Regions from separate parts of the Breoghania sp. genome, predicted to be linked through region 2. Evidence: predicted binding sites of a transcription regulator. Region 2 holds the regulator's gene; the other holds the start of a gene.
What was found. The regulator LexA, encoded in region 2, represses DNA repair genes until DNA is damaged. The targets are predictions, from matches to a motif close to TGTTCNNNNTGTGTTCNG.
Positions count from the first base shown of each region.

Region 1: parE (DNA topoisomerase IV subunit B) is a predicted target of LexA. The motif match lies at 3,890-3,907, and genes of this name have one in related genera.

Region 1 is NZ_OY771475.1:772,715-777,758, reverse strand. It holds gene ABGM93_RS03410 (acyltransferase) at 1-19, shown strand, start outside; gene ABGM93_RS03405 (NAD-dependent epimerase/dehydratase family protein) at 70-834, shown strand; gene ABGM93_RS03400 (CmcI family methyltransferase) at 831-1,598, shown strand; gene ABGM93_RS03395 (AI-2E family transporter) at 1,996-3,060, shown strand; gene ABGM93_RS03390 (thioredoxin family protein) at 3,065-3,619, opposite strand; gene parE (DNA topoisomerase IV subunit B) at 3,917-5,044, shown strand, end outside.
Region 2 is NZ_OY771475.1:1,344,816-1,349,859, forward strand. It holds gene trpC (indole-3-glycerol phosphate synthase TrpC) at 1-530, shown strand, start outside; gene moaC (cyclic pyranopterin monophosphate synthase MoaC) at 535-1,038, shown strand; gene glp (gephyrin-like molybdotransferase Glp) at 1,052-2,257, shown strand; gene ABGM93_RS06090 (ferredoxin--NADP reductase) at 2,574-3,389, shown strand; gene lexA (transcriptional repressor LexA) at 3,724-4,446, shown strand; gene ABGM93_RS06100 (ComEC/Rec2 family competence protein) at 4,572-5,044, opposite strand, start outside.

The sequences.
Region 1 (5,044 bases), 570 kb from region 2:
CAAATGGCGTGGTGTGTAGTGGCCAGATTCACGATCTTCGGGGCCGGTGGCCTCATAGGTTCCCGCTTGATGGAACAGCTCGCCGCGGATGGCCATGAAACCCATGCGGTTTACCGCGACAATTGGCCGGAAGCCGGTCGGGATCTGGGGCATGTCATCTACACCATCGGACTGACGGCTGACTTCAGGGGACGCCCGCTGGAGACAACCGCTCTGCACGTGATCCGCCTCCACGAGGTGCTCTCCCGCTACGACTTCGCCTCTCTTCTCTATCTCTCCACGACGCGGGTCTATCGCGGGGCCGCCGCCACCGGCGAGGAGGCTGACCTCGTTGCGCGCCCGAGCGTAAATGACGACATCTACAATCTCACCAAGATGACCGGAGAGAGCCTGTGTCTCTCCCTGCCCGCTTCGACCATTCGTGTGGCGCGGCTTTCTAATGTCTACAGCCCTCGCGACCGGTCGGAGGTTTTCCTGTCCTCCGTCTTGCGTGACGCGACGACCGAGGGTGCGGTTGCCTTTCGCACCGCCCCCGGTTCCAGCAAGGATTACATCTACCTCGATGATGCCGTCTCCCTGCTGGCCAACATCGCGCTTTCGGGCAAGGAGCGGCTCTATAACGTCGCTTCCGGCATCAATGTGTCGAATGAAACGATCGCGAAGACGCTTCGCGACCTCGGTGTTACTGTTTCTTTTGAAGACAATGCGCCCGAGACTTCGTTTCCGCCGATCCAAAACGATCGAATCCGTAACGAATTCCAATTCAAACCGCGCAATCTGGAGACAATGCTTCCCGCAGTCTTCCACGAAATGCAGCGAGGGGACGCCAGATGAAACTTGTTTACGACGAAGAAAAGAACAGTGTCTCGGTCACGAAGGACGGGGAAACCCATTCCTTTGCGCTGGATACGCCGGAAGCCTTCGAAGCGATGTCGCATGCCTGGCTGCGGGCCGGGTGGGACACGAAATATGTCTATTCCTTTGCCTGGTTCGGCCGGCCGGTGATCCAGCTTCCCGAGGATATGATCCGTATTCAGGAAGTCATCTGGCAGATCAAGCCGACGGTGATTGTGGAGACTGGTGTGGCCCATGGCGGGTCGCTGATCTTCTACGCGACCCTGTTCAAGGCCATGGAACGCGGCAAGGTGATCGGCGTCGAACTTGCGCTGCGCGATCACAATCGGGAAGCCATTGCGGCGCATGACCTGAGCGAATGGATCAGCATCGTTGATGGCAGCTCCACCGCGCCCGAAAGCGTCGATCAGGTCCGCGCGATGATCTCGCCCGAGGATACCGTGCTGGTCATTCTCGATTCAAACCACACCCGCGAACACGTGCTCAACGAGTTGCGTGCCTATGCCGATGTGGTCACGCCCGGTTCCTACATCGTCGCAACCGACGGGATCATGGAACAGGTCGCAGGCGCGCCGCGCAGCGCGGACGACTGGAAGACCAACAACCCGAAACAGGCCGCGCTCGATTTCGTCAAGGAAAACGAGAATTTCGTGATCGAAGAGCCGGAATGGCCCTTCAACGAGGGCGTGGTGCGCGAACGTGTGACCTACTGGCCGTCGGCCTACGTCAAGCGGATCAAGTAGCGCCGATCGCCCTTCCCGGCCCGAAATCGTAGCCCGCAACACGTGCGCCGACGGGGATAACGCGTCGGCACAGACACATTTGAACGCATTCGAATTGGATGCCGAACGTCTTCAATCCCGTATTGATTTCATTCGATTATTTTTTAAAAGCTACAAACACGTTCGAATAGCGTTCGAATACGAAGCGTAGCTGCCGCCTGACAACCGATATCCCCGCCAGGAGCTCCCTCCCCGGAAGGTCGCCGACGCGGACGTGCTCACACCGCCCCGTTGACCTTCCAGGGCCGGTCGTCGTTGAATCGCGTATATTTTGCGCTTGGCTCATTCGCCAGGCGACGGCGCAGCTTCCTGACCTATGCAAGCAGGAGCCTTCGCGACCCGACGAGGCGACAGCACGATGAAGAACTCACCGCTCCTCAATCTCACGCTCGCTCTCGCACTGGTGCTGATCGTCGGCTTTCTGCTGGAGATCGGACAACCCATTCTGGTGCCCGTCGTCACCGCCGTAATCGCGATCTACGTCATGATGACGACGGCCGATGCCCTCCAGAAGCTGCCGCTGCTCAACCTCCTGCCGCCCGCCCTGCTCAGAGCCTTTGCTCTGGTCGTTTTCGTGCTTGCGCTTTACGCCTTTGCCGTCGTCGTCGCCTCAACGGTGACCGACATGGTCAATGCCGCCCCCGGCTATCAGGAGAATATCGCGCATTTCCTGTCGACGATCGAAGAGCAGTTCCATATCGACACCAGCGCCTTCAAGGACAACTTCATCGCGTCCACCTTTGGAAACTGGAGCGTCCGCTCCATCATCCTGACGGTTCTGGGCGGCTTTACGAGCATCGGTGCCAGCGCCTTCCTGATCGTGCTTTACGCCACCTTCCTGATGGCGGAGCGCAGCCGCTTTGGCCACCGCATCGCAACAGCACTCGGCAACAGGGGACAGGCCGACAAGGTCGAGGAGATCATCCGCGACATCAACAGGCAGATCGGCACCTACCTGACCATCAAGACGCTGATCAACATCATACTGGGCGGCGCCTCCTACCTCATCCTGATCTTTCTCCAGGTCGATTTCGCGCTCTTCTGGGCGATCATGATCGCGCTGCTGAATTACATTCCCTATTTCGGCTCGCTGCTGGCCGTGCTGTTTCCGGTCGTCCTCTCTGTTGCGCAGACAGGCTCGCTTCTGCACACCGCCCTGCTGGCAGCCCTTCTGGTGGGCGCGCAGGTCTATGTCGGGAACTTTCTGGAACCCCGGCTCGTCGGACGACAGCTCAATCTGAGCCCCTTCGTCATTGTGGTCGCCCTGTCCATCTGGAGCGCCCTGTGGGGCATCGCAGGCGCCATTCTGGCCGTGCCGATGACGTCGGTCATCGTCATTGTGCTGGCGAGCTTTGACGAAACCCGCTTCATCGCGATCCTGCTCTCCGACCGCGTCGGTGATAACGAGAAGGAGGAGGCCTGAAAGATCAGGCCCGCCACTTGATCGAGCAGCCGATGGACGCGATCTGGTCTTGCGGCCCCTCGCCCGTTTCGACGATCTGCCGCATGGCCTCCACAAGCTCGCGCGCCGCGCCGGGTTCAGGCTCCCCCATGCGGGCACTGTCCAGCCTGCCGCGATAGGCCTGAACGCCATCGGCAGTCAGCCCGAAGAATTCCGGCGTGCACTCAGCCCCAAACGCTCGTGCGACGATCTGATCCTCATCGTGCAGATAGGGGAACGGAAACTCGTGATGCGCGGCAAAGCGCGCCATGTTTGAGAAACTGTCTTCCGGATAGCCTTGCGCATCGTTGGAGCAGATCGCCGCAAACCCCACGCCCTCCGCCATCAAGCTGCGGGCATCGGCTACCATGCGCGCGACCACCGCCTTGACATAAGGACAGTGGTTGCAGATGAAAGCGATGACGGTTCCGCGTGGACCGGCGATGTCGGCGAGCGTATAGGTCTTGCCATCGGTGGCCGGAAGGCGAAAATTGAACGCCTGAACGCCTGCGGCGGCAGTGGATGCGGTTTTTCCTTCCATGGAAGCCTCCCGGGCGACGCAAGCGACGGAGCGAAGGATCGCTGGGGGGCGGATTGCCGGACGAATGACCGGTTTCCGCCGCAGACAGTCCGCTCTCGCAAAATGATTGATGAGGGAAGTCTGCCTGTCCGTTCACGGTGCGGCAAGAGCCCTTCAGATGGAAACGCGCACAAAAGCGCGGCTCTTCGCAGTGATCGCACTGGTGCTGCGCGCGCCGAATTGCCAGAATCCCGGTGATTCGAAGCGGCGGCAACCGGCTGCGGACACAGCTGAAACAAATCGGGTACGACAAAACGCATGGCAGCCAAGGACGATCTGTTCGCGCAGCTTGAGAGTGAGGTCTCGGCGATGAAGGCGCGCCGGAAACCGGCCGCGGCTTCGGTCGCGACAGCGCAAACGCCGGCCTCTCAACCCGCTCAGAACAAGGCGCCCGCAGCACGGCCCGCCAGCCTGCCCACACCGAGCGCCGACGATGCCTATACCGCAGCCGACATCGAGGTTCTGGAAGGGCTGGAGCCCGTGCGCCGCCGTCCCGGCATGTATATCGGCGGCACTGACGAACGCGCCCTGCACCACCTTTTCGCCGAAGTCATCGACAATTCCATGGACGAGGCCGTCGCCGGTCACGCCACATGGATTGATGTGCGCCTTGAGGAAGACGGCTCGCTCGTCGTGACCGATAACGGCCGCGGCATCCCGGTCGATCCGCACCCGAAATTCAAGGACAAGTCCGCGCTGGAAGTCATCATGACGACGCTCCACGCCGGCGGCAAGTTCGACAGCAAGGTCTATGAGACCTCCGGCGGCCTCCACGGCGTTGGCGTTTCGGTGGTCAACGCCCTCTCCGAAGAGCTGGTGGTGGAAGTCGCACGCTCGCGCAAGCTCTATCGCCAGACCTTTGCCCGCGGCATCGCGCAAGGCCCGCTGGAGCATCTGGGCGACACCCACAACCGTCGCGGCACGACCGTGCGCTTCCGCCCCGACCCGCAGATTTTCGGAAATTCGGCACGTTTCAAAGCCTCCATCCTTTTCAAGATGGCCCGCTCCAAGGCCTATCTCTTCGGCGGCGTCGAGATCCGCTGGAAATGTGCGGAAAGCCTGCTCACGGAAAAGAACGCTCCGCCCGCGGAGGCTGTGTTCCATTTCCCCGGCGGCCTGAAGGACTTCCTGGACGAGACGCTCACGGGCGAAAAGCGCGTGGTCGACGAGGTGTTTTCCGGCAAGACCTCCAAGACCGGCAGCCACGGCGCGGTGGAATGGGCCGTCGCGTGGTTTGCGGGCGACGGTTTCCTGCATTCCTACTGTAACACCGTGCCCACGCCGGAAGGCGGCACACACGAAGCGGGCCTGCGCCTGGCGCTCCTGCGCGGCCTGAAGGCCTATGGCGAACTGGTCGGCAACAAGCGCGCGGCCCAGATCACCGGC
Region 2 (5,044 bases):
CCGATGCCCCCTCCTTTCAGGGTCATCCGGACTTCCTGAAGGCCGCCAAGGCGGCCTGTTCGTTGCCCGCCCTTCGCAAGGATTTCCTTTACGAGCCCTATCAGGTTCATGAGGCACGTGCGTGGGGGGCGGATTGCATCCTGATCATCCTGGCCGCGGTCACGGATGACGAAGCGGCAGCGTTGGAAGACGCCGCCTTCGCCTTGAACATGTCCGTGCTGCTTGAAGTCCACAATGCGGAAGAGCTTGAACGCGCGTTGAAGCTTCGTTCCCCCCTTCTCGGCATCAACAACCGCAATCTGAAGACCTTCGAGACGACGCTGGCGACGTCCGAGCGTCTGGCGCCGATGGTTCCCGCAGACCGGCAGATCGTTGGAGAATCGGCGATCTTCACACCCGAGGACTGCGCCCGGCTCGCCGCCGTTGGTATCCGGACCTTCCTCGTCGGCGAGAGCCTGATGCGCCAGGACGACGTTGCGGCGGCAACCCGCGCTCTTCTCGCCCGGCCCGAAACGAAAGCTGCGGAATAACAAGATGTCCGAAGGCGACCGCCTCACCCATATCGACGCAAGCGGCGCGGCCAACATGGTCGATGTGGCCGACAAGGCCGACACCACGCGCACCGCGATTGCAATCGGTTCGGTGACCATGAAGCCAGAAACGCTGGAAATGATCATGTCCGGCAACGCCAAGAAGGGCGATGTGCTGGCTACCGCGCGCATCGCCGGCATCATGGCGGCCAAGCGTACGCACGAGATGATCCCGCTTTGCCATCCGCTGGCCTTGACCAAGGTCACCGTCGACATAGAGCCCGACGAAAGCCTTCCAGGCCTGCGGGTTCAGGCGCTCGCCAAGGTCACCGGCAAGACGGGCGTCGAAATGGAAGCCCTGACGGCTGCTTCGGTCACTTGCCTGACGATCTATGACATGGCGAAAGCCGTCGATCGCTTCATGGTGCTGTCCGGCATTCAGGTGGTGGAAAAGAGCGGTGGCAAGTCGGGCGACTGGAAGGCCCCAGGCTGGACCGATCGGTCCTGAGCGGAGACGCATGATGAGCCTCATTTCCGTCGATGACGCCCTTGCGCGGCTGCTGGAAGGTGTCTCTCCCACGGAGAGCGAAACCGTACCGCTTGCCGAGGCAACAGGGCGGACACTGGCTGCAGATCTGGCCGCCAGCCGCACCCAACCGCCCTTTTCGGCATCTGCCATGGACGGATATGCGGTGCGTGCGAGCGATGTTGCGCATGCGCCATGTTCGCTCAAGATCATCGGCGAAGCGCCTGCCGGACATGGCTTTTCCGGCAAGGTACATGCAGGCGAAGCGGTGCGCATCTTCACCGGCGCTCCGGTGCCCGAAGGCGCGGATACAATCGTCATTCAGGAAAACACCGAGCGCAACGGCGATACGGTCATCATCAACGAGGGCGCAGCTGAAGGCACCTATGTGCGCGCCGCAGGCCTCGATTTCGCGCAAGGCGATATTCTGCTGAAAGCGGGACGCGTGATCGACTATCGCGCGCTTGCGCTGGCCGCAGCGATGAACCACGGCACGGTATCCGTGCGCCGCCGCCCGCGCGTGGCCGTTCTGGCGACAGGAGACGAGCTTGTGGAACCGGGCGAGGTTCCCGGTCCCGACCAGATCGTCGCCTCCAACCAGTACGGCATCGCAGCCATGGCGGAAGCCTGCGGCGGTGAGGCGCGACGTATGGGCATTTCCCGCGATAACGAGAGGGAGCTTGCCGAACATGTGCGCGCGGCGCTCGCGTGGGAGGCGGATGTCCTCGTGACACTTGGCGGAGCTTCCGTGGGTGATCACGATCTCGTTCAGGCGACCCTTGGCAACGAGGGCATGGAGCTTGCCTTCTGGCGCATTGCCATGCGGCCGGGAAAGCCGTTGATGGCTGGCCATCTGGGCCACACGAAGGTTCTGGGGCTGCCGGGCAATCCCGTCTCCAGCCTTGTCTGCGGCCATCTCTTCCTGCGCCCGCTGCTGGCGGCGCTGCTTGGCCGGATCGGCGGCGATGCCACCCCGGAGCAGGCGCGTCTTGCCGGGCCCCTGCCCGCGAATGATCAGCGTCAGGACTATTTGCGAGCGACCCTGCGACGAGACGAGAACGGTGTGCTGATCGCGACCCCGTTCACACTTCAGGACAGTTCCGTGCTTTCGCGTCTGGCGCTGGCGGATGGGCTGGTCATAAGGCCCCCATTTGCCCCCGCGCTTGAGGCAGGAGCCCCGGTTTCGGTGCTTCGTCTCTAGGCCCATTGCACGACAAGACCGGCGCACCGCCGCTCGGGCGCAGGGCATCGCATTTCACCGCGTACGCATCGTGGAGAAAGCTCTTTCCCACTGCCGCCGAAGTTCGGTTGATCGGGGACGTTTATGCCGCTGTCGTTTGCTGTATAACGGTATCGACTGAAATGGGCCGAGCCTTTAAAGCCATTTCCTTCGCATGTATGGCGACGACGCGCCCTATGCGACGGCCCGCACTCCGAAAGGCTCTATGGCGTGAGGTTACACAGCCCGCCAGACAAGCCGCGTGAACCAATATGGTTGGACTGCCCAGGAATTCGATATGAACGTTATGACGCGCCCCGACGAACTCATCGCCATCGCGCCCGCAAACACCTATGTGGAAACGGTGACGGAGGTAACACACTATACCGACCGCCTGTTCCGCTTCCGCATGACCCGTCCGGCCGGCTTCCGATTCCGGTCAGGCGAGTTCGTGATGATCGGCCTGATGATCGACGGAAAGCCGCTCGTGCGCGCCTATTCCATCGCAAGCCCGTCCTGGGCGGAAGAGCTTGAGTTCTTCTCCATCAAGGTGCCCGACGGTCCGCTGACCTCGCATCTCCAGAACATCAAGGTCGGTGATGCCGTACTGATGAAAAAGAAGCCCACGGGTACGCTGGTGAACGATGCGCTCATTCCCGGCAAGCGGCTCTACATGTTCTCCACCGGCACCGGAATCGCGCCCTTTGCAAGCCTCATTCGGGATCCGGAGACCTACGAGAAGTTCGATGAACTAATCCTGACCCATACCTGCCGCGAAGTGGCCGAGCTACAATATGGCCTCGACCTCGTGGAGGAGATCCGCACCGACGAGATGCTTCAGGAGGTGCTCGATACCTCCAAGCTGCGCCACTACACGAGCGTCACGCGTGAAGACTATCCCTTCAAGGGGCGGATTACCGATCTGATAGAGAGCGGGAAGCTCTTCACCGATCTCGATGTTCCTCCTCTCAATCCGGCCAGTGACCGTGGCATGATCTGTGGCTCCATGGAGATGCTGAAGGATACGAAAGTCCTTCTGGAAAAGGCCGGGCTCGTGGAGGGCGCGAACAATCGTCCCGCAGAATTCGTCATCGAACGCGCTTTCGCCGGTTAGCAGATTCGCTCCCGGCAGTTCTTTCAGGGGGTCGAAGCAGGTCGCTTCGGCCCCTTTTTCATATCAAGAACCACCGTCGGAACGATGGAATCCATGGCCAGCCCCGCACTCAAGAGACGCAATCGGCACGTTCCAAACCATGCGGCCCAGCCCCGTTTTCTTCAGTATTTTCAGCACTATTGACGCCTTTCCGGATCCTTCACGGTATCTAGCTCAAGCACCTTTTGAACCTCCGCACATGTTGATTGCCTGCCCGGCCCCTTGCAGAACACATATAGAACGGATACCCTGCGTTCGCGTTTTGTACCCGGACGACATGCAGGCGGAAGACCCAATGCTGACGCGTAAGCAATTCGAACTGCTGATGTTCATTCACGAGCGTCTGAAAGAAACGGGCGTGCCGCCCTCCTTCGACGAAATGAAGGATGCGCTGGACCTGCGCTCGAAGTCCGGCATTCATCGCCTCATCACCGCTTTGGAGGAGCGCGGCTTCATCCGCAGGCTCCCCAACAGGGCTCGTGCGCTTGAAGTCGTGCGCCTGCCGGATTCGGTCTCGCCCGGGTTTGCGGCTCAACGTGGGCGGGGGTTCTCGCCAAGCGTTATCGAAGGGTCTTTGGGCAAGGCAAGCGAACCATCGAAACCGAACACCAGTTCTCACGCCGTGGAAGACGGCGAGGTTGTTTCGGTTCCGGTCATGGGCCGCATTGCCGCCGGCGTCCCCATCTCTGCTATCGAAACGCACAGCCATTCCATTCCGGTCCCCATCGACATGCTTGGAAGCGGCGATTACTTCGCGCTTGAGGTGCGCGGCGATTCCATGATCGAAGCCGGTATTCTCGACGGCGACACAGTGCTGATCCGCAAAGGAAGCTCCGCCGATAACGGAGACATCGTGGTGGCGCTGATCGACGACGAGGAAGCAACCCTGAAGCGGCTTCGTCGCAAGGGGGCCTCCATCGCGCTGGAAGCCGCCAACCCGGCCTACGAAACGCGCATTTTCGGCCCCGACCGCGTTCGGATCCAAGGTAAGCTGGCCGCCCTCTTCCGCCGCTATTGAGGGCAGGACGGCGGGCGGCCCTGTCATTAGACGGCCGCCCATTCTTCTCTCGCTCCCGGCCTCAGGCCGTTCGAGCGGGCCCATCTTCGCCGGGGCGGCACGGCCATGACCGCCAGGCGGGCAAGTCATGGCGCCGGACGCATCTGCCATGGCCTCAACTGGGCGGAGCGTGCGGTCACGATGTGGGGCACGATCCGATCCAGTGGCGCTGGCGGCGGATGGGTCGCAGGCTTTGCCGCAACGCTGCGAAGCGTTTTGGCGGGCAGATCCTGAGGCGGCGTGGTTTGCGTCGGAAATGGTTTGGCATCGCGCGTGACGTCGGCTTTCGCGGCGCGTTTTTCGCGCTGCGAGGCCGGGGGCTCGCCCGTCACGGCAGAGACGTTCTGTATCTTTTCTCGCCAATAGAGCGCGGTTGCACCGTGGATCTTGAGAAACGCCCGATCGATCACGATTGCATGGTCTGCGCAATTGGCCGGGGCCGTCAGAGCCGTCACGACGATATCGGCGCGGAGGCAATCCTCCGCGAAAGCCTCGGGGCGAATGACCCTTGAGACATGGATCACGCGTCGGTGCGGTGCTTCATCGCTCAGGCGCATGC